3 regions of the Luteipulveratus mongoliensis genome follow, and region 1 is predicted to be linked to each of the others. Evidence: predicted binding sites of a transcription regulator. Region 1 holds the regulator's gene; each other region holds the start of a gene.

What was found. Region 1 encodes LexA, which represses DNA repair genes until DNA is damaged. Its sites were predicted from a motif close to TCGAACANNTGTTCGA; they were not measured.
Positions count from the first base shown of each region.
Region 2: a site for LexA is predicted at 2,470-2,485, ahead of VV02_RS10175 (HNH endonuclease signature motif containing protein). Genes of this name have one in related genera too.
Region 3: a site for LexA is predicted at 2,305-2,320, ahead of VV02_RS20510 (HNH endonuclease signature motif containing protein). Genes of this name have one in related genera too.

Region 1 is NZ_CP011112.1:3,713,855-3,721,583, forward strand. It holds gene VV02_RS17630 (vitamin B12-dependent ribonucleotide reductase) at 1-856, opposite strand, end outside; gene nrdR (transcriptional regulator NrdR) at 880-1,386, opposite strand; gene VV02_RS17640 (LysM peptidoglycan-binding domain-containing protein) at 1,818-2,210, opposite strand; gene lexA (transcriptional repressor LexA) at 2,478-3,197, shown strand; gene VV02_RS17650 (NAD-dependent protein deacetylase) at 3,245-4,105, opposite strand; gene VV02_RS17655 (LysR family transcriptional regulator) at 4,220-5,131, shown strand; gene VV02_RS17660 (AEC family transporter) at 5,139-6,062, shown strand; gene VV02_RS17665 (ComEC/Rec2 family competence protein) at 6,087-7,729, opposite strand, start outside.
Region 2 is NZ_CP011112.1:2,125,015-2,132,743, forward strand. It holds gene VV02_RS10165 (ATP-binding cassette domain-containing protein) at 1-88, shown strand, start outside; gene VV02_RS10170 (TetR/AcrR family transcriptional regulator C-terminal domain-containing protein) at 140-685, opposite strand; gene VV02_RS10175 (HNH endonuclease signature motif containing protein) at 744-2,423, opposite strand; partial or broken gene VV02_RS10180 (HAD-IA family hydrolase) at 2,602-2,991, opposite strand; gene VV02_RS10185 (HAD family hydrolase) at 3,010-3,276, opposite strand; gene VV02_RS10190 (phospho-sugar mutase) at 3,273-4,946, opposite strand; gene VV02_RS10195 (purine-nucleoside phosphorylase) at 4,957-5,790, opposite strand; gene VV02_RS10200 (NAD(P)H-quinone dehydrogenase) at 5,877-7,280, shown strand; gene VV02_RS10205 (hypothetical protein) at 7,277-7,540, opposite strand; gene VV02_RS26895 (antitoxin) at 7,622-7,729, shown strand, end outside.
Region 3 is NZ_CP011112.1:4,339,193-4,346,921, forward strand. It holds gene VV02_RS20505 (DUF5107 domain-containing protein) at 1-492, shown strand, start outside; gene VV02_RS20510 (HNH endonuclease signature motif containing protein) at 534-2,297, opposite strand; gene VV02_RS20515 (acyl-CoA dehydrogenase family protein) at 2,568-3,731, shown strand; gene VV02_RS20520 (acyl-CoA dehydrogenase family protein) at 3,740-4,813, shown strand; gene VV02_RS20525 (class I SAM-dependent methyltransferase) at 4,834-5,577, opposite strand; gene VV02_RS20530 (AAA family ATPase) at 5,652-6,119, shown strand; gene VV02_RS20535 (Lrp/AsnC family transcriptional regulator) at 6,126-7,163, opposite strand; gene VV02_RS20540 (DHA2 family efflux MFS transporter permease subunit) at 7,287-7,729, shown strand, end outside.

The DNA.
Region 1 (7,729 bases):
CCGAGTTGTTGGCGTTCTGGTACTGGACGGAGGTGATGTCCTTGCCGCCCAGGTCCATGTCGAAGCCGGCGTCGCGCAGCGCGCGGATCTTGTCCTCCTCGCGCGCCTTGGTCTCGATGAACTCCACGATGTCGGGGTGGTTGACATCGAGGACGACCATCTTGGCCGCCCGTCGGGTGGCGCCACCGGACTTGATGGTGCCGGCCGACGCGTCAGCGCCGCGCATGAACGAGACCGGACCAGAAGCCGTACCGCCGCTGGAGAGCAGCTCCTTGGAGGAGCGGATACGGGAGAGGTTGAGGCCGGCGCCGGAGCCACCCTTGAAGATGAACCCCTCCTCCTTGTACCAGTTGAGGATCGAGTCCATCGAGTCGTCGACGGACAGGATGAAGCAGGCCGAGACCTGCTGCGGGCTCTTGGTGCCGACGTTGAACCAGACCGGTGAGTTGAACGCGAACACCTGGTGCAGCAGCGTCCACGTCAGCTCGTGCTCGAAGAGCTCCGCGTCCTCGTCGCTGCGGAAGTAGCCGAAGTCTTTGCCGGCCTTGACGTAGGTCAGCACCACGCGGTCGATGAGCTGCTTGAGGCTCTTCTCGCGGACGTCCGTGCCCAGTGCGCCGCGGAAGTACTTGGTCGTGACGATGGTGGAGGCGTTCAGCGACCAGAAGTCGGGGAACTCGACACCGCGCTGCTCGAAGATCGTCTCGCCGGTCTTCCAGTTCTGCTGGACGACATCACGCGACTCCCAGGTCACCTCGTCATAGGGGTGCACGCCGGGCGTGGTGTAGATCCGCTCGACCTTTACACCCTTGCTCTTGCGACGAGCCTGTGACTGCGCGCGCGTCGTCTCCGTCATGGCGACTCTCCCTCTCTCGTTCTTCACTGATCGTCTCGCTGACCACTGACAGTGGTCGTGATGTCTTCGGGTCCGTGCTCGGTGTCGGACTCCACCCGCAGCAGCGTGATCGCGGCCTCGAAGTCCTCGAGGGACTCAAAGGCCTGGTAGACGCTGGCGAATCTCAGGTAGGCGACCTCGTCCAGCAGCCGGAGTGGGCCGAGGATCTCCAGGCCGACGTCGTGCGCGTCGATCTCCGCGACACCCTTGGCCCGGATCGACTCCTCCACCTGCTGGGCCAGGAGCGCGACGTCGTCATCGCTCACCGGTCGCCCCTGACAGGCCTTGCGTACGCCGCTGATCACCTTGCCCCGGCTGAACGGCTCACTGGCGCCGGACCGCTTGACCACGGTCAGGCTGGCGTTCTCCATCGTGGAGAACCGCTTGCCGCAGCTCGGACACTGTCGCCGCCGCTTGATGCAGGTGCCGTCCTCGTTGGTGCGGCTGTCGACCACTCGACTGTCGTTGTGACGGCAGAACGGGCAGTGCATGGCGGCTCCTCTCCACATACGTCGTACGCCGCCCTCACCCGTCATGGTCAACACCGAAATGGGCATAGGAATGCCCGGAGACGGTGCTCTGACGGTGTCCCTCCGCGTCTTCCTGTGGATAAACCTGTGGGTATCCGGTGGATGACCTGGGGACTATATGTGGACGACTTACAGCGGTGTAACTACTAGATATAGGGATCGTAAGACGCCTGGCGCCCAGGTGCAAGATCCGTCGGCCTTGGGTTGTCCAGCAGTCAGATCACTGCAGGTCAGGGACCTGCGGTGGGCGTGTCGCAATGTCCGAATCCGGCGTGTCGCGCGGCGATCGGTGGTACCGGTCGCCACCCACGCCGCACCACCATCGAACGCGCCACGGCCGGGCCGTCCACCACGCGGTGGATGGCCCGGCCGTCACGACGCGTGGTGCGAAGTCAGCCCTGCGGGATCACCAGCCGCTGGCCGGCGCTCACCTGGAGAGAGCTCAGTCGGTTAGCGAGCTGCAACCTGGCCACTCCCTCGTGGACCGGCAGTCCAGGAAGCTCAGCCTGCGCGATCTCACTCAGCGTGGCACCCGGCTCAACCGTCACCACCCGAGTCGGTGGGGTGGAAGGCGAGGACGCCGCGGCGACGGAGGCTGTGACCAGACCCAGCACGGCCAGCGCTCCCGCCAGCAGGAGCATCAGGCGACCGCGCGGCGTCAGCCGAAGGCGCGGCCCCCTCGCCCTGCTCATCACCGGCTCGGGATCGGGCACCACCGTCAGGTGGCGCCGACGCACGGTGGGCGTCGAGCTCTGCGGATGCTCCCAGGCGATGACCGCGCTCATGATCTCCTCCAACCTCTGCTGTGCTGATCCGAACACATGTGCGATGGAACGCTTGTACGATGTATAGCACGGGTGTTCGATGAAGTCGAGACCAACCGCGAACGTCCGCCAGCTCCGCCACCCGCGACATGCGTCGTACAGGTGTTTGAGAACTGTGTCCGAAGTTCATAGGCTTGGCTCACAGATCGAGACTCAACCAGCGACCACTGACATCGCCTTGCGCGACGGTGCTCTGGCCGCGCTAAGACGGGGAACGAGGACCACCAGATGGCCAAGATCCACGAGCTGCCGGAGCCCGACAGCCACGCGCTGACCACGCGTCAGCGGAAGGTGCTGGACGTCATCCGCAACTCGATCGACCGCCGCGGCTACCCGCCGAGCATGCGGGAGATCGGCGAGGCGGTCGGCCTCACGTCTCCGAGCTCCGTCGCGCACCAGCTGTCCATGCTGGAGCGCAAGGGCTACCTGCGGCGTGACCCGATGCGCCCCCGGGCGATGGAGGTCGTGTCACCCGACATGGGCAAGCGCGACCGCGGCTACCGCGGCGGTCCGGTCAGCGCAGCTGCCGAGTCCGGCATCGACGAGACCGGCATCAACGACGAGCGCCCCGAGCCGTCCTACATCCCCGTCGTGGGACGGATCGCAGCGGGCGGCCCGATCCTGGCCGAGGAGGTCGTCGAGGATGTCTTCCCACTCCCCCGGCAGATCGTCGGCGAGGGCGACCTGTTCCTGCTGAAGGTGGTCGGCGACTCGATGGTCGATGCGGCGATCTGCGACGGCGACTGGGTCGTCGTTCACCAGCAGCAGACCGCGGAGAACGGTGACATCGTCGCAGCGATGCTCGACAACGAGGCGACCGTCAAGACGTTCAAGCGCACCCGAGGCAAGGTGTGGCTGATGCCCCACAACGAGGCCTACGAGCCGATCGACGGCGATGAGGCCACCATCCTCGGCAAGGTCACCGCCGTCCTGCGCAGGGTGGTCTGACCAGCTGTCATCGGCCTCCCGCTCTCCATCTCGCGGGATGCCGATGACTACTGAGGAAGTGCCTGCTCGAGATGGGTCAGCGTCTCTCCCAAGGGAGTCTCGATCTTGATCGTGGTCTCGGCTTCCCCGCGCGTACGACCGCGGGTGAGAACCGCGACCGGCAGGCCGAGGCGAGACGCACGTCGTACGAACCGATAGCCCGACATCACCATGAGCGAAGACCCGAGGACAAGCAGGCCATCCGACTGCTCGACCACACCAAAACACTTCTCCACCAACGGTTTTGGCACGGCCTCCCCGAACATCACCACGTCCGGCTTGAGCTTGTCCGAACCACACACGACGCAGGTCGCGACGCGAAAGGTCGAGACCAGCTCGTCAGGGAGTACGACGTCACCATCCGGTCGGATCTCACCGCCGACCTCGCGATCGAAGGTCGGATTCGCCTGGGTCAGCCGCTCGTCGATGACCTCGCGGTCGTAGCGTTCGCCGCACTGCATGCAGACGACGTGCGAGAGCGAGCCGTGCAGCTCGAGCACGTCGACCGAGCCGGCCTGCTGATGCAGCCCGTCGACGTTCTGAGTGATGACGGTGCCGAGCAGACCTCGGGCCTGCAGCCGAGCCACGACCTGATGACCGACGTTGGGTCGCGCGCCTTCAAAGCGTCGCCAGCCGACGTAGCTGCGCGCCCAGTAGCGCTGTCGGGCCTCCGGCGAGGCCAACAGCTCGGTGGCCGTCATCGGCGTGATGCGGCGTTCACCGTCGGGACCGCGGTAGTCAGGGATGCCCGACTCGGTGGACAGGCCGGCGCCGGTCAGCACGGACAGCCCACCCGCGGCGACGAGCCTGACCAGCTCGTCCCAGGTCGATGCGTCGACGTCCGGTGGTCGAGTCGTCGCCTCAGTCACACCAGCAGTATCCGGGACGTCTCCTGCTCACGGCGCTACGGGTCGCTGACCAGCGTGAATTACCGGACAGCGATGCGTTGGCAATATCGATAACACCAACTTATACTGGCGGGCATGATTGACGCTGCTGGCCTGCGCGTGATGCGCGCGATCTCCGATGAGGGCAGCTTCACCGCCGCAGCTGCCTCGCTGGGCTACTCCCAGCCAGCCATCTCCCAGATGGTGCGGCGACTCGAGGAGCGCACCGGCACGGTGCTGGTCGAGCGACTCGGCCGTACGGTCCGCCTCACCGAAGCCGGTCACATCCTTGCCCGGCATGCCGGACCGGTGCTGTCCGCTCTCGAGCTTGCGGAGGCAGAGGTCGCCGCCATCGCCGGGCTGCGTGCCGGGCGCGTACGGCTGATGGCCTTCCCGTCCTCCTCGTCGACCTTGGTGCCTCGTGCTCTCGCTCTGGTCAAGGAGCGATTCCCGGAGGTGCAGGTGACCTTCGCCGAGGCAGAGCCGCCGGAGTCCCTTGCCGCGCTGCGTGCCGGCGAGTGCGACCTCGCAGTGGCGTTCGCCTACGAGGGTGACGATCTCCCCCGTGGCGAAGAGGGCCTGGAGGCCTTCTCCATCCGCAAGCTCCTGGACGACGAGGTCCGTCTCGCGGTGTCCAAGAAGCATCCGCTCGCCGTGGCGGGCAAGGCCAAGCTGTCCGATCTGGCCGACGAGCAGTGGATCGCCGGCTGCCCTCGGTGTCGCGGCCACCTGCTCTCGCTCGCTGCGCGCGAAGGGTTCGTGCCCGAGGTCGCCTTCGAGACCGAGGACTACGTCGCGGTTCTCGGACTGGTTGCCGAGGGCCTCGGTGTCGCTCTGGTCCCAGACCTGATCCTCCGCTCAGCGAGCAACCCGGGCGTGGTGACGATGCCGATCGACCCGGCCAACCGTCGTACGGTCCTGGCCGTGACCACGCCTGACCTGCAACGGGTTCCGGCGGTCGAGGCCACCCTCGAGGCCTTGCACGAGGCCGCGCGCGCCACCTGCTGACCGCAGGATGCAGGGAGTTCTCCAAGGATTTGGGGTCATCGGGGCGGTCATCGCCGTCGGCTTCGTCCTCGCCCACACCGGTGTGCTCGACCAGGCCAGCCAGCTCATGCTCGCCCGTCTGGTGTTCTTCGTCGCGACGCCGTGCCTGCTGTTCACCCTGCTGCTGAAAGCAGATCTGCATCGGGTGTTCTCGGCAGGTCTGGTGGTCGCACTGGCCAGCGTGGTCTGTGCGGGCGGGATCTATCTGGTGCTGGCCCGGCTGGTGTTCCGCCGGGACGGCGCCGACACCGTGGTGGGCGTCTTGTGCTCGTCGTACGTCAACGCGGGCAACCTCGGGCTGCCGATCGCGGTGTACGTGCTCGGCAGCGGAGCGGCGATCGCACCGATTCTGCTCATGCAGCTGCTGGTCCTGACGCCGCTGTCCTTCGCGTTCTTGGACACCCTGACTTCCGGTCGGCGTCCATCGATCATGCGAGTCCTCTCGCAGCCGGCGCGCAATCCGGTGACCGTCGGCTGCTTCCTCGGTGTCGCCCTCGCCCTGACCGGGTGGGATCCACCCTCGATCGTCATCGATCCGGTCACCATGATCGGCGGAATCGCTGTGCCTGCAGCCCTTCTCGCGTACGGCGTCTCGCTGCGACTCGGTCCGCGACCGCTGTCCGGCGGCTCGGCCGGCGAGCTCGCCACAGTGGCGCTGCTCAAGGTCGCGGTGCAGCCGCTGGCGGCGTGGGCGATCGCGCGCCTCGCGTTCGGGATGAGTGGCAAGGACCTCCTCGCGGCCGTCATCGTCGCGAGCCTGCCGACCGCGCAGAACATCTTCGTCTACGCCACCCGCTACGGCCGCGCCGAGGTGCTCGCTCGCGATGCGATCTTCGTGACCACGGTCTCGTCAGTGCCGGTGCTGCTGGCCATCTCGGCTTTCCTCACCTGATCCTCGTCCGGGCCGCGTCGGACGTCAGCCCGGACGTGCGACCAGCGGCCGGCCACCCCTCACCACGACGGCGATCGCCCCACCGCGATCGGTGCGATAGACCGTCGAGCCGCTGTCTCGCAGCAAGGTCATGGTGCGCGGCGCAGGATGCCCGTAGTCGTTGTCGGCGCCGACACTGATCAGGGCGATCGGCGCGCTGATCGCCTTCATCAGCGACGGGTCCTGGTTGGCCGAGCCATGGTGAGCCACCTTGAGGACGCTCACGGGGCGGGACACCTGCTCACGGGCCAACGCTCGTCGGACCTGCGCCTGAGCCTCTCGCTCTGCGTCGCCCAGCAGGAGGATCCGGATGTCGGCAGTCTCGACGTCGAGTACGACGGAGGCGTTGTTCTGGACGGAGCCGGCGTGAATCTCTCTGGCAGGCCACAGGACTCGCGCTATCACGCCGGGCCAGCGCAGCTCGTCGCCGGCGATGAGCGCGCGCACCGGGACGCCATGCGCGGCCGCCGTTCGTTGGACCGACGGCTCCTGCGAGGGCTCCTCGTCCGCCGAGCTCGACTCGCCCGGTCGGTCATGGACAGAGGTCGTCAGGATTTCTCGGGTCGACCGTCCGTCCAGCGCTCCAGCGAGGCCGGCAACATGATCTGCGTGGAAGTGCGTCAGGACGACCGCGTCGAGAGTGGTGATCGCGAGCCGGTCCAGGCACGAGTCGATGAGAGCAGGGTCCGGGCCGGCATCGACCAGTACGCCCGAGTGCTCGCCCGTACGGAGCACTCCCCCATCGCCTTGCCCGACATCGCAGGCCACGTAGACCCACCCTTGCGGGGGCCAACCGAGTCCGGGCAGCGGAGTCCACGCAGCAAGCAACAGGACCGCGACGCCGGCCGCAACGGCCGGTCGCCGCAGAGCGCCGGCTACCAGCCACGGACCCAAGAACAGCAGGGCCAGCACCAGGCCGGCCAGGAGAAACGCACCCGGCGGACCGTCGGGCCACGGCAGAGTTCCGAGCGGAACACCTGCGAACACGTGCGCGATCTGGGCGATCCCCCATGCCGGAAGGCCCGCCAGCCAGGCGGGCACGACGGCCAGCGGACCGGCCCACGGCGCGATGGCGACGACCGCGACCCCGGCCAGCGTCGCCGGGGTGACCAGCGGTGCGGCCAGCAGATTCGCCGGAACGCCAACCACACTGACCGAGCCCTGCAGAAGCACGATGACCGGTGCGCACATGGCCTGCGCGGCGACCGGGATCGCGATCGCCTCCCCGAGCCACGACAGGCGCGACGGCAGGAACCGGGCGAACCACGCGCCCCAGGGGCGGGCGAACAGCACCAGTCCGAAAGTCGCCAGCACGGAGAGGGCGAAGCCGTAGGACGCGGCAAGCCACGGATCCACACACAGCAGCACCAGAACAGCACCGGCCAACGCCGGCGTCGCAGCACGCGGGCGTGACATCGAGGTGCCCAGCAACCCGACGACACCCATCGCCGAAGCCCGAACGACGCTCGGCTCCGGCCTGCACAGCATCACGAACAGCGCCAGCCCGAGCAGGCAGACCGGCAGTCGAGCGCGTCGGGGCACACGCAGCCAGCCGCACACCCACAGCACGGCCATCAGAACGACTGTGACATTGGTGCCACTGACAGCTGTCAGATGAGTCATGCCCG
Region 2 (7,729 bases), 1.6 Mb from region 1:
CGAGATGGCCGGCGGCGACGAGCTGACGGAGTTGAGCCACGAGATCCGTCAGCTGAACTCGGCGGACGAGGACGAGGACGCCGAGTAGGCGAGCGAGCCGTAAGACCCGCGTCGGCTATCCGCCGACGGCAGCCGAGACTCAGGCGCGGATGCCGTCGATCACGATCGCCAGGGCGGCGGTGAAGGATGCGTCGCTGTCGCCGAATCGCGTTGGTGCGGCGCCGTGCTCGACCATCGTGGTGTGCGACTGTTCGTCGAAAGTGAAGCCGATCACGAAGTGCAGCAACGCATCTCGCGAGGCCACGGCGCGCGCGTGAGGGTGCCCGCCCGCCTCGACGATCTCGACGATGCGCTTGCCGAGATGACTGGTATCCAACGATGACGCGCGGCTCGCGGAGACGATCTCGGCACCGTCGCGCTGACCGAGCAGTGTGGTCCTGAGGCCGGTCGCGAGCTGCTCGACCTGCCGATCCCAGCGACGGCGTGGCGACGGCTCGGGCACCCGGCCCAGCAGGTCGTCGGCGAGCTCGGCGAGGAGCGACTGCTTGTTGGGGACGTGCCAGTAGATCGCGCTGGCCTGCACACCCAGCTCGGTCGCGAGGCGCCGCATGGTGAGGTCCGCCAGCCCATAGGTCGCCACGATGCGCTGTGCCGCCTCGAGGATGTCCCGCCGCTGGATCGCCATGCGGCGCAGCCTACTCGCGGGATCAGTGCTCCCCTGAACGCCGTTCGTTGAACGATGTTCAGGGCGAGGGCGTCCCCATTCTCACAAGCTCGAATGTCGGGGGTCGGGTGGTGTGCTCGCGTCCGTGTGGGCTGGTCCAGGTGCAGGTGCCGTCGTTGGCCATGGTGACGCGCCAGCCGGCTTCGTGCTTGGCGCGGTGGTGGTGCTTGCAGAGGGTGAGCAGGTTGGTCGGTCTTGTTGCTCCGGTGGGCCAGGGGATGACGTGGTCGGTCTCGCAGTAGCGGGCTGGGTGTGAGCAGCCGGGGAAGCGGCAGTGCTGGTCGCGTTGTTGCACCAGGCGTCTGATGGCGGCGGTGGGTCGGTAGGTCTGGGCTGCGGTCTCCAGGAGGGTGCCGGTCCGCGGGTCGATCAGGGTGCGGGTGAGGCGGGCGCCCAGGGTGCGCATCAGCGCCTGGGCGGTGGCTGCGGCGATGACTCCGACACCGGGGATCTCGACATCTCCGACGCCTGGAATCCCGACAGCTCCAACGGCATCGGCCGTCGTGGCTGCGCCGCAGGCATCACGAACAGCATGCGCCAGTTCAGGAGAAGTTGAGTGGCTGTTGACCGCCGGCACAGGGTGGTGCTCAGCGTCTTCGCTGGACAGGTCATCCATCAGGTCCCACCAGGGGTCATCCGGTGGCGGGTCGGGTGCTGGTCCGGGGTCGCGTGCGATGAGCTCGGCCAGCGCCACGTCCCAGGCATCGTCATCCAGGTCGTCAGTAGACGTGTCGGCGGCGGGTGGCTCGGGTTCGAGTCCTTGCGCCCACGGATCAGAGCAGACGGCTCCGCAGGCAGCGTCGGCTGGCCCTGCCTCGCGCGCCGATGCGGGCACGGCGGGCACGACGGGCACGGCGACGGTGAAGGAGGCAGTGACCTCGGCACGCTGCAGCACGAGATCGGTCAACGCATCGGCACGGCACTGGCCCAGGGTCTTGCTCGTCCGGTTGGCTCGGTGCAGCTCACGGGCCAGCTCATCAACTGCCGCGTACGCGTGAATCGCCTGCTCGGTCGGCAACGTGGCGTGCAGATCGGTCAAACCGGTCTCTGGACCAGGCTCGAGGAACACGCCGATCCGCTCGGTGGCGCGACGGACTCGTGAGCTGCGCGCCGCGGCCGGATCGGTCTGCTGCACCAGCCGCCGGGTCCGCATCTGCACCTGACGCGCCGACCACCCCTGCACGCCCCGCGCGAGCAACGCCTGCTCCACCTGCGCACACACCGGCTCGGGCGCTTCCAGCAGCTCACGAGTCACTCGCGCGACGCGCAGGCCGTCCAGGTGCCCGGCGGCCATCTCGTCCACCAGCCCCGGCGTCTTGGTCACGGCATCGATGGCTTCCTCGACACGGGCTGTCGCCTGGCGCGGGCTCCACGCCAACCCGGGAGCCAGATCAACATCCGCGAATTCCGCCGCATGCCCTAGGGGATGGGCCACCTCACTGACCTCACCGGTGACCGGGTCGACGTGCTCAACCGTCGCGGCGTACTGCGCGATCCGCATCAGCTGCACCGCTGTCACCGCGTTGATCAGCGCCTGGGACGCCTCGATGTCGGCCTGCAGATCGGCGGCCTGCCGATGATGACGATCCGTCTTCGCCTGTGAGTAGACCGCCTGCGCCACCTCGCGGCACAGCTCCAGTGCACGGGTCGAGTCCAACAGCCCTGTGTCCGGGTCGCGCAGAAGAGCAGCAGCATCCATGGCGCCCTCCTCAACGGTCTCATTGTTCGCCCGGATCACACTTCAAACGTACACCTGTTCGATGACGTGTCAAGCGCGAGGTGTCGTGAATATCGTTTAGTAGCAACGTAATTCGACGAAGTCCGGCAGCGGGCATGAGGCAGAACCGAGCCTATGAGAGACCACCGACATCGCCGAATCAGACTGAACGCAGCGTCGCCTCGAGGTCGTGCACGTGGAGCCGCAGCGGCCCGTCGCCGGCGATCGTGAAGGGCCCGCCGAGGTCGCCAACCCGATCCGGCTGCATCCAACCCGTCGCCATACCCCACTCCTGCGGAACATCGAGATTGCGCGCGATGTCGTCGAACATGATCGCCCGCGCGGGATCGATCGAGAACCGCTCCACGAATCGTCGGTACGTCCCGGCGTGAGGCTTGGGCACGAGGTCCGCGGCAAACAGGTCGAACACCTCGTCGAAGACCTCGGTCAGTCCGAGCACGCGCAGGACGCGGTCGGCGTAGGACCGCGGCCCGTTGGTGAAGACCAACGAGCGGCCAGGAAGTCGCCGAATGGACTGTGCGAGTGAGGGATTGGGCTCAAGAACCGACTAGTCGATGTCCTGCTCGAACGCCAGGAAGTCCAGTGGATCGACCGAGCGAGTGTCCATCAGGCCGCGCAACGTCGTCCCGTGCTCAGCGCATAGCCGCGCCTGGACCTCTCGAGCCCCGGCCTCATCGACGTCGAACAGGTTGCTGATGAACTGTCGGATGCGATCGTTCATCTGGTCCACGAGCCCGGCGCTCGGGGGATAGAGCGTGTTGTCCAGGTCAAAGATCCAGGTGTCGATGCCCGCGACGATGCCCTCGAACGTCATACAGCGGTCAGACGCTCCATCTCGGCACGTACCGCCGCAAGCCGCCGCGCAGCCTCGGCCCGCGCGTCTGCCAGGTCGGCGGTGACGGGTACGACCGCCTCCAGGTAGACCTTGAGCTTCGGCTCGGTGCCGCTCGGCCGGACGATGATCCGGGTGTCGTCCTCGAGGTGGTAGTGCAGCCCGTCCGTCGGGGGCAGGTCGCCGCCATCGGCGAGGTCTTCGGTACGTGAGACTCCCTGTCCCGCAACGTTGCTCGGCGCTGACGAGCGCAGACGCGACATGATCGTCCCAATCAGGGACAGGTCCTCGACACGTACGGCGAACGAGTCCGTCTGGTGCACCCCGTGCTCGCGCGCCAGGTCGTCCAGCACGTCGAGAAGTGTCCGTCCCGAGGCCTTGAGCTCGGCGGTCATCTGAGCCACCACCAGCGCGGCGGTGATGCCGTCCTTGTCGCGCACCTGGCCGGGGTCGACGCAGTAGCCAAGCGCCTCCTCGTAGCCGTAGATCAGCCCTGGCACCCGGCTGATCCACTTGAACCCCGTGAGGGTCTCCTCGTGCCGTACGCCCGCCGCATCGGCCATCGCCTTCAGCAGTCGGGACGACACGATCGAACAGGCGACCACACCGTCGGCAGGGGAGTCACCGGACAGTGCATGATGCCCGAGCAGCGCACCCACCTCGTCACCGCGCAGCATGCGCCAACCGGTCGGCGAACCCGCCAAAGGATCGGGGACCGCCACCGCACACCGGTCGGCGTCGGGGTCGTTGGCGATCACGATGTCAGGTCGCTTCTCGACCGCGAGGGCGAGCGCGGCGTCGATTGCACCCGGCTCCTCGGGGTTGGGGAAAGACACCGTCGGGAAGTCGGGGTCCGGGTCGCGCTGCTCGACAACTGGTGCTGGAGCGGCGAATCCCGCTGCAGCAAAAGCCTTTTGGAAGACCTCGCTGCCCACTCCGTGGAGAGCGGTGTGCACGATCGACACATCTCGCGACGCGTCCGCGTCCACCACCGCCGCTGCCGTCCTGACGTACGCCTCGACGATCGCATCGTCGAGGGTCTCCCAGCCGTCGGTCTCGAGCGACACCGACGCCGCGGTCGGGAAGCCGCCGATAGCGGCGCTGATGTCAGCGTCTGCCGGAGGCACGATCTGGGAGCCGTCACCGAGATAGACCTTGTAGCCGTTGTCCTGCGGCGGGTTGTGAGACGCCGTCACCATCACACCCGCGTCGCAGCCCAGCTCGCGAATAGCGAACGCCAGCAACGGTGTTGGCAGCTGCCTCGGCAGGATCATCGCCCTTCCACCAGCTGCCACGACGACGCCTGCCGTGTCGCGGGCGAAGACGTCGGAGTTGTAGCGGGCGTCGTAGCCGACGACAACGGTCACGTCACGCTTGCCGAGGGTCTTCTGGAGGTACGACGTGAGCCCGGCAGCCGTACGCATCACGACGACGCGGTTCATCCGGTTGGGGCCGGCGCCGAGGGCGCCGCGCAGCCCAGCGGTCCCGAACTCCAGCAGTCCGCTGAACCGGTCCTCGAGATCCGTACGTGCCGCCGCATCTCCCGAGTCCGCAGCTGCCACAACGGCTTCCAGCTCAGCGCGGGTCTTGGGATCCGGGTCATCGGCGATCCAGGCGCGGGCTTGCTCAAGGACAGCGTTGTCGTCGTTCATCTCGGGCCTCTCAGAACTTCTGGACGACAGCGGCGAGGAGTCGGCCGCAGCGAGCAGCGGCCGCCTGGCCGGCCTCGATGACCTCGGCGTGCGACAACGGCTGGTCGGAGATGCCGGCAGCGAGGTTGGTGACCAACGAGATCCCGAGGATCTCCAGGCCCGCCTGCCGGGCCGCGATCGCCTCGAGCGTGGTCGACATCCCGACCAGGTCCGCGCCGAGCACCTTGGCCATCTGCACCTCAGCCGGTGTCTCGTAGTGCGGCCCGCGGAACTGCGCGTAGACACCTTCGTCGAGGTCGGCGTCCACCGACTGCGCGAGGTCGCGCAGCCGCGGTGAGTAGAGGTCGGTGAGGTCCACGAAGTTCGCGCCCTCGATGGGCGAGGTCGCCGTGAGGTTGAGGTGGTCGCGGATCAGCACCGGTGTGCCAGGCCCCCACGCCGGGTTGAGTCCACCGCAGCCGTTGGTCAGCACGATGGTCTTGCACCCAGCGGCCGCAGCCGTACGGACGGCGTGCACGACGGCGCGCACGCCGCGGCCCTCGTAGTAGTGGGTGCGGGTGCCATAGACGAGCGCCCGACGGTCGGTGTCCCCGATGCGTACCGAACGCATGGTGCCGCTGTGCCCTGCGACAGCAGCCTTCGCGAAGCCAGGGACGTCCGCGTTGTCGATCGTGGTCAGCGTCTCGCCGATCAGGTCGCCGGTCTCACCCCACCCGGAGCCGAGGACGAGGGCGACGTCGTGGTGATCTGCACCACTGCGCTCGGCGATGACCGCGGCGGCAGCCTTCGCGACGTCGTACGGATCGGTAGCGGGATCGTTGAGATCTGGGGCGGCGTTGCTCACCGGCACAGGCTAGCCGCGCGCCGAACCACCCGTGATGGACACGCTCCCGACCCACTCGGTTTGACCCGGAATGGTTGGATTGGTGCGTGAGTGCGCGTCAGAAGTCAGTGGTGTTCATCGGGGGTGGGCCCGGTGGCTATGAGTCCGCGCTCGTCGCGGCCCAGCTGGGTGCCGAGGTCACGCTGATCGACCGGGACGGCGTCGGCGGTGCGGCCGTGCTGACCGACTGCGTGCCGAGCAAGGCGCTGATCGCGACAGCCGACTTCCTCTCCCGTTTCGAGTCCGCAGGCCGGCTCGGCGTCGGCTTCGAGGGCAACGAGGACGACCAGCACGCCGAGGCCAACGTCACCCAGGTCAACTCCCGGATCATGGATCTGGCTGCGGCGCAGAGCCGCGACATCCAGGCGCAGCTGGAGAGCGTGGGCGTCCGGGTCATCAGGGGCAGCGGTCACATCAGCGCTCCGCACGAGGTGACGGCCGAGCTGCTCGACGGCGGCACCCGGACGTTCGCCGCCGACACGATCCTCATCGCAACCGGCACGACCCCGCGCGTTCTCGACACGGCGCAGCCGGACGGCGAACGCATCCTGACCTGGCAGCAGATCTACGACCTCAAGGAGCTGCCGGAGCACCTCATCGTGGTCGGCTCCGGTGTGACCGGCGCCGAGCTGGCGCATGCCTACCTCGGCCTGGGCTGCGAGGTCACGCTGGTGTCCTCGCGGGACCGGGTGCTCCCTGGCGAGGACGCCGACGCGGCGACGGTGATCGAGAACGTCTTCCGCCGCCGTGGCATGAAGGTCCTCAACCGGTCCCGAGCCAAGGCCGCCCGGCGCGACGGTGACGGCGTGATCGTCACGCTCGAGGACGGTCGTACGGTCAAGGGCTCGCACGCGCTCTTCGCGGTCGGCTCGATCCCGAGCACCAAGGGAATCGGCTTGGAGGAGGCCGGAGTCGACCTGAAGGAGTCCGGCCACATCGTCGTCGACCGGGTCTCGCGTACGTCGGCTCAGGGCATCTATGCGGCGGGGGACTGTACGGGTGTGCTCCCGCTGGCCTCAGTCGCCGCCATGCAGGGTCGGATCGCGGTCGCGCACGCGCTGGGCGATGCGGTCGCGCCGCTCAACCTGCGCGGCGTCTGCGCCAACATCTTCACCGATCCCGAGATCGCGACGGTCGGCTACTCGCAGGCTGACGTCGAGGAGGGCCGGATCGAGGCCCGCGTCGTCACCTTGCCGCTGTCGACCAACCCTCGCGCCAAGATGCGCAACATCCGGGACGGCTTCGTCAAGCTGCTCGCTCGGCCGGGCAGCAACACCGTCGTGGGTGGCGTGGTCGTGGCACCGCAGGCCTCGGAGCTGATCTACTCGATCGGGCTCGCCGTCCAGAACCGTCTGACCGTCGACCAGCTGTCGAGCACGTTCTCGGTCTATCCGTCGATGACCGGCTCGATCGCCGAGGCCGCCCGCCGAATGCACTCGCTCGAGAGCTAGACGTCTCGCTCGGCGTCCGTACGCCGCTCGCGGGCCGTGCGCTCGACGCCGTCGGGGTCGAGCTGCTCAGGCAGCAGGCCGGCCTTCTCCCAGGCCCGGCGGCGCTGCTCACGCATCCGGGGTCGTAGCCAGACGAAGAAGCCGACCAGGAGCACCGCGAACAGGATGAGGAAGCCGTAGCTCATCCACGTGCTGCTGCCGGCGTCGCCGGACGCGGCGAGCGAAGCGACGACCTGGGGTGCTGATGTGGCTGATGTCACGGGGCAACCATACGGCGCCATTCGGGCGGTTCTCAGATAGCGTGAGAGGTCGACATCAACTCGTCACAGGAGAGCAGCCACATGGCGATCACAGACCTCATCAACAAGGCCAAGCAGTGGGCCTCGAAGAACCCCGACAAGGCACGGCAGGCGATCGACAAGGTCGAGGATGCCGTTGACAGCAAGACC
Region 3 (7,729 bases), 630 kb from region 1:
CAGGCGTGGGAGCGGTCGTACGAGATCCGCGCCAACGCCTGGGCCTTGCGCAACCTGGCCGTCCTCGACCGCCTCGAGGGTGACCTTCCTTCGGCCGTCGAGCGCTATCGCGCCGCGTGTGAACTCGCTCCTGGCCACTCGGCGCTGGTGATCGAGACGACCCGAACTCTCCTCGAGGCCGAGCGCCCCGACGCGGCGCGCGACCTGCTGTCGACGTTGCCGGACGAGGTGCCCGGCCGGGTCGGGCTGTTGACCGCGCAGACGGCCCTTGCCCTCGGTGACCTCGACGAGGTCGGCCGCATCCTCGACGACGGCCTGGTCGTGGAGGATCTGCGCGAGGCCGACACTGCGTTGAGCGATCTGTGGGCCGAGTACCAGGTCCGCCAGCTGGCAGCGCTGGAGGACCGGCCGATCACCGATGAGCTGCGCGATCGCGCACGCGAGCAGTACCCCTTGCCAGCCAGGTACGACTTCCGGATGAGTGCCGACTGACCCGCGCTCCCCCACGCGCACGCGTCGCGACCACGACGTCCTCAGGGCCCGCGAGGGCTGAGGTCCAGATGCTGCTCGACAGACGGAGGGCGAGTGATGTGCTCGCGTCCGTGGGGGCTGGCCCAGGTGCAGACACCTTCGGTGGTCATGGTGACCTGCCAGCCGGTTTCGTGCTTGGCGCGGTGGTGGTGCTTGCAGAGGGTGAGCAGGTTGGTCGGTCTTGTTGCTCCGGTGGGCCAGGGGATGACGTGGTCGGTCTCGCAGTAGCGGGCTGGGTGTGAGCAGCCGGGGAAGCGGCAGTGCTGGTCGCGTTGTTGCACCAGGCGTCTGATGGCGGCGGTGGGTCGGTAGGTCTGGGCTGCGGTCTCCAGGAGGGTGCCGGTCCGCGGGTCGATCAGGGTGCGGGTGAGGCGGGCGCCCAGGGTGCGCATCAGCGCCTGGGCGGTAGCCGCGGCGATGACGCCGACACCGGGGATCTCGACATCGCCAACGGCATCAGGCGTCATCGCTGCGTCGCCGGCATCACGAACAGCATGTGCCAGCTCAGGAGGAGCTGGGTGGCTGCCAGGAACACAGGTTGCCGCAGAAGAAGAAGTCGCTTCGGAGTCATGTTGTCTGGTCAGTGGTGGAGGGTTCGGAGGGACATCAGGATGGTGCTCAGCGTCTTCGGCGGCGAGGGCGTCCATCAGGTCCCACCAGGGGTCATCTGGTGGCGGGTCGGGTGCTGGTCCGGGGTCGCGGGCGATGAGCTCGGCCAGCGCCACGTCCCAGGCATCGTCGTCCAGGTCGTCGGTAGATGTGTCGGCGGCGGGTGGCTCGGGGTCGAAGCCCAGCGCCCACGGATCACAGGAGCCGGCCGTGTCGGGGGCGTCGGCTGGTCCAGCCGCGTGCGCCGAGGCGGGTCGGACGGGCACGGCGACGGTGAAGGAGGCGGTCACCTCCGCGCGTTGGAGCACCAGGTCGGTGAGTGCGTCGGCGCGGCACTGGCCCAGGGTCTTGCCGCTCTGGTTGGCCCGGTGCAACTCACGAGCCAGCCCGTCAACGGCCGCGTACGCCGCAACGGCTTGCTCGGTCGGCAGCGTCGCGTGCAGCTCGCTCAGCCCGGCCTCCGGGCCGGGCTCGAGGAACACCCCGACGCGTTGCGCTGAGCGTCGGGTCCTGGCCTGGCGGACCGCGGCCGGGTCGGTCTGCTGCACCAGCCGTCGGGTGCGGACCTGCACCTGCCGCGCCGACCAGGACTGCACCCCGCGCTCCAGCAGCGCCGCCTCCACCTGGGCGCACACCGCATCCGGCGCCTCCAACAGCTCACCGGTCACCTTGCGCACTCGCAGGCTGTCCAGGCGCCCAGCAGCCATCTCATCCAGCAGGTCAGGCGTCTTGGTGACCGCATCGATCGCCTCCTCGACACGAGCCGTCGCCTGACGCGGACTCCACGCTAGCCCCGGGGCCAGATCGACATCCGCGAACTCCGCAGCATGACCCAGCGGGTGCGCGACCTCGCCGACCTCACCGGTGACCGGGTCAACATGCTCGACCGTCGCGGCGTACTGCGCGATGCGCAACACCTGCACCGCCGACGCAGCATTGATCAACGCTTGCGCAGCCTCGACGTCGGCCTGCAGCTCAGCAGCCGTCCGGTGATGACGATCAGTCTTCGCCTGCGAGTACACCGCCTGCGCCACCTCACGACACAGCTCCAACGCCCGCGCCGAGTCCAGCAAACCGGTGTCAGGGTCGCGCAGCGCAGCTGTAGCACCCGTGGCGGTGCTGCAGCTCTCGGCTGTCTCGCGGACTCCCTGACTCATACTCACACCGTACACCTGTTCGATCGTTCGTCAAGGCGTCGAAAGCGCGAATCATGTTTGCTATCAGCGTAATTCGGTGCCAGCGAGGCCGACACCACAACCCAGGTGCGAGCGTACGAGAGACCACCGACATCGCTGGTGACGAGGGCCGTCGATCGCCAGAGCTCCCCGACCGAGGTCCGCCACGAGACCAGTCGGCCGAACTCGCCAGTAACCCAGATGGCACCATGTGGGAGAGCGTGACCTAGCCCACAGCGGATGGAGACAGCGATGCAGCGTCGGCTGAGCCAGGAGGACGCGGCGTTCCAGCAACGCATGCGTGACTTCTTCACGACCGAGGTCCCCGCGGACCTGCGCGAGCGCTGGGCGGCCGGCGGCGAGCCGGACCCGGACGACATGCGTGCCAGTCAGCGGGCCCTCAACAAGGCCGATCTCGCGGTGCCGCACTGGCCGGCCGAGTTCGGTGGCCAGGACTGGACCATGCTGCAGCGCCACATCTACCTCCAGGAGATGCAGGCCGCGTCCGTCCCTCCCCCACTGGCCTTCAACGCCAACATGGTCGGCCCGGTCATCGCCGCTTTCGGCTCGCAGGCGCAGAAGGAACGCTTCCTGCCGCCGACGGCCAACCTCGACATCTGGTGGTGCCAGGGCTTCTCCGAGCCGGACGCCGGCTCCGACCTGGCCTCGCTGCGCACGACAGCCGTCAAGGACGGCGACGAGTGGGTCGTCAACGGGCAGAAGACCTGGACCACCCTGGGTCAGCACGCCGACTGGATCTTCGCGCTGGTCCGCACCGACCCGGACGCACCCAAGAAGCAGATGGGCATCTCCTTCCTGCTCATCGAGATGTCGTCGCCCGGCGTCACGGTCCGTCCCATCCAGCTGATCGACGGCGGCCACGAGGTCAATGAGGTCTTCTTCGACAACGTCCGCGTCCCGGCCGACCACCTGGTCGGTGAGGTCAACAAGGGCTGGGACTACGCGAAGTTCCTGCTCGGCAATGAGCGCGTCGGCGTCGCGCCGGTCGGCTCGATCAAGCGGCGTCTCGCCGATGCCAAGCAGTACGCCGCCGCCGTGCAGACCGAGCACGGCACCCTCCTGGAGGACCCGTTGCTCGCCGCGCGGATCGCTGAGCTGGAGGCGCAGGTGATGGCTCTGGAGCTGACCGTGCTTCGGGTGGCCGCGAATTCCCGTGAGGGCAAACCCGATCCGGCGTCCTCGATCCTCAAGCTGCGCGGTTCGCAGCTGCAGCAGGACGTCCTCGAGCTCATCGTTGACATCGCCGGTCCGGCCGGTCTCGACTGGAGCACGGACGACTGGGAGGGGCTGGCGGCCCCGACCTACCTGAACTTCCGCAAGGCATCCATCTACGGCGGGTCCAACGAGGTGCAGCGACAAGTCATCTCGTCCGGGATCCTTGGGTTGAGGGGCTGAGGGTTGACATGGACTTCTCGATCGACACTGAGCAGAAGGCACTTCGGGACGCCGCGCGCGAGCTCGCATCCCGCCGCGCGCCACAGCACGGCGAGGGCGACGTACCGGTCGGCCCGGCGCCGCACGACGCGGACACCTGGTCGGCGCTGGCTGAGGTCGGTGCGCTCGGGCTGCCTTTCGCGGAGGACGTGGGTGGCTTCGGCGCATCGGCCGTCGAGGTCTCTCTCGTCGCCACCGAGCTCGGCAAAGCCGGCGTACGGACGGCGTACGCCGATGCTTTGATCGCGGGTTCCCTTCTCGCCACTGCAGGTTCGGACTTGCTGGAGTCGGTGACCGACGGCAGCGCGCTGGTCGTGCCGGCAATGGCCGAGCCGGATCGCGCGTGGTCGATCACGACCTCCTCCGTGACCGCCGAGGGCGCCGACGACTCCTGGAAGCTGACCGGCGAGAAGTCGCCGGTGCCGTACGCCGACGCGGCCAGCCACGTCGTGGTCCCGGCCTCCGTCGAGGGCGGTCTGGCGATCTTCCTCGTGGAGGGACCGACGGCTGCAGGCGGAGGCGTGACGTTCGACGGCACCGCGGCGACCTTGCTCATCGGACCCGACAACGGCGCGGCTGCGCTGAGTCAGGCGATCAACCTCGGCATCGTCACGCTCTGCGCGGAGGCGTTGGGTGCGATGGAGGGGGCCAGCACCATGACCGTCGAGTACCTCAAGACCCGCAAGCAGTTCGGGGTCCCGCTGATGTCGTTCCAGACGCTCACCCAGCGCGCTGCCGACATGTACGTCTCACTCGAGCTGGCCCGCAGCACAGCGCTTTTCGCGGCCATGGCGATCAGCGATGACCCGTCCGACTCGACGACGGCGTCGCGGGCGAAGGTCGTCGTCGGACAGTCCGGCCGACACATCGGTCAGGAGTCCATCCAGCTGCACGGCGGGATCGGCATGACGGCTGAGTACGCCGTCGGTCACCTGGTCACCCGCCTCACCGCGATCGAGCGGACGTTCGGCGACACCCGCCAACACCTCGCGTCCCTCGCGTCCACGCTGTCGGACCACGAGCAGGTGGACATCCTCAGCTGAGGCTTGCTTCTGCAAGGTCCTCAGCGGCAGACGAAGACCCACTCATAGCCCGGTCGGTCGGGTGCGTCCCGCACATCCTCGACTGCGAATCCCGTTGCCGCCAAAGATGTCTCGATCTCCTCGCGGGATCTGAATCGCAAGGTCGAGTCGGACTCAAGACTTTCGCCCTTGACGACCACCCCGCCGTGGAAGGTCACCAGCAGAGGGCGCTCGGCGGTGGGAACGTCCGGATCACCTTGCACCTCGACGACGTCGTTCCAGTACTCCACCTCACCGACGCCGGGGACGACCGCGCGACCGTACGTCTTCTCCCGGGTCCACGACTCCCAGGCGCGGCGCGCCGGCACCCGAGTCTCGAAGACGAGCCGCCCACCGGGACGTACCAGTCGACGCGCTGCACGCAGCGTCTCCAACCACTCCTCGTCGGTGAGGAAGACATGCGCGACATTGGCGGTCATGACCGCCAGGTCGACCTGCAGGTCGGGCACCGTCGTGGCGTCGCCGTGCACCCAGCGGACCCGGTCGGCGTACGGCTTGGCCTGAGCCACGTCCAACGACGCCTCGGCGGGATCGACGCCGGTGCCGTCGAAGCCGCGCTCAGCAAGGAGGCACGCGAATGTCCCTGTGCCACAACCGATGTCGAGCACCCTCTGGGCACCGAACTCACGAGCGATGTCGGCGTACACCTCGAGGTCGGAGCGGTCTGGGTCGAGCGGGTCGTAGAGCGCTGCCAGGCGGGGGTCTTCGAACTCACGATCGGCCATGGCCCGACGCTAGGTGAGGGTCTGCCACAGGCGCGACCAGATTATTGGTCAGCCGACGCTCGTAGGCTCGGCGCGTGAAGAAGATCCTCGTGACCGGAATGTCGGGCACCGGCAAGTCGACCGCCTTGGTCGAGCTCGGTCGGCGCGGACACCGAGTGGTCGACACGGACACCGACGAATGGCACGAGTGGGTTACCCGTCCCGACGGCTCGCGCGAGTGGATGTGGCGGGAGCCGACCATCCGGCGGCTCCTGAGCGAGCATCGCGACGGAGCGTTGTTCGTCTCGGGCACCAGCTCCAACCAGGGTCTCTTCTATCCGCTGCTGGACGAGATCGTCCTGCTGAGCGCACCGGCCGACGTCATGCTCGAGCGGATCGCACGGCGCGACAACAACCCGTACGGCAAGTCGCCCGACGAGCGTGCGCTGGTGCTGGAGCACCTGAGGACCGTCGAGCCCTTGCTACGCCGAGGTGCAACCGTCGAGATCGACGGGTCAGCTCCTCTCACCGAGGTCGTGCGCCGGCTCGAAGAGCTCGCCTGACCGGACTCATGCACTGCGTCGCCCGGACGCCCGCGGCGGCGCGAGCCGCCCGTCCACGAGAAGGCTGCCGGCCTGCTTGATCGTCGTACCGATGAGCGTGATCTCGACCGAGCCGACGCCGTTGAGAGTGCCGAGACCGTCGGTGACGAACAGGTACAGCTCCTCAGCCGATGCGAACGCCACGCTGGCCGCCAGACTCGAGCGTCCCGACGTGGCGCCGACGAACATCACGTGATCGTTCTCGGCGAGCGCGACGCCGACGTCGTTCAGCTGAGCCGGCGGCACCGTCAGGCTCACGAATGCCTGTGTGGTGAAACCGAATTCGCGCAGGGCAAAGTCGATGTCCAGGTAGATGACGCCTGATGACATCAGCTGCGAGAGACGCCTGGTCACACGTCCTTCGCTCCACCCTGTGACCGACGCCAGTGCGGCATAGGTCGCGCGCCCGTCGACGGCGAGCTCGCGCACCAGGACTTCGTCCTCCGGCAGCAGCTCCTCGACGTGGTCATCGACGACCGGCTGAGTGCGCTTGAGCGTCTCGACGTCCTTCTGCGCGAGGAGCTGCCCTCCGAGCCGCCAGTCGTCCGTGGACGACCCCCGGAAGATGTGCAGGTACGCGAACGCATCGATGGAGTGGACCTGGGCCGTACGTGGCAGCTGGTCGAGCATGAGCTGGTCACGGTCAGCCGCACTCCGCGAGCGCAGCGCGCAGACCACCTCCGCGCCGCCGGCGGCGATGCTGACCCAGCCGACGTCATCGCGCCGAGCCAGCGCCCGCGCGATCTCGAGTGTGGCTGACGGACGGCACCGCACTCGTACGCCCCACCCTGCCTGACCGAGTCGCGACGGGTTGACCAGCCCGACGACGCGGACGAGACCGTCGGCGCGAAGGCGTCTGAACCGGCGCGCAACCGTCTGCTCCGAGACGCCCATCACCTGCGCGACCACGGCGAACGGAGCTCTGGGCGCGACCTGCAGGCAGTGCAGGATTCTGCGATCGACGTCATCAATGACGGCGGATTCCTTGCCACTTGGCATTGCCATAGAGGAAACCTACGCCCGTGCCCCTCCGACTAGGAAGACGTCCCTCTGCGGAGCGATGCTTACTACAGCGCCCCGGACAACTCAGCCGATCGGCGTACAACTCATTGATCGAGGAGGTCTCCCGTGCGCAAGTGGCTCCCCTTGCTCACCATCTGCACTGGCACCCTGATGCTGCTGGTCGACGTCACCATCGTCAACGTCGCGCTCCCGGACATGGCGACCAACCTGGACACGTCGTTCACCTCGCTGCAGTGGGTCGTCGACATCTATGCGCTCGTGCTGGCGGCGCTGCTGCTCGGCATCGGCACCGTCGCCGACCGGATCGGCCACCGCAAGATGTACATCGCGGGCCTGGCACTCTTCGCCGCTGCCTCGGCCGCGAGCGGATTGGCCGGGAGTCCCGGCATCCTGATCGGCGCCCGCGCGGTGCAGGGTGTCGGCGCCGCCGCGATGTTCGCCACGACCTTCGCCCTCCTCAACTCCTCCTATCAGGGCAGGGACCGAGGGACGGCGTACGGCATGTGGGGCGCAGTCTCCGGCGCCGCCGCAGCCATCGGTCCGATCGC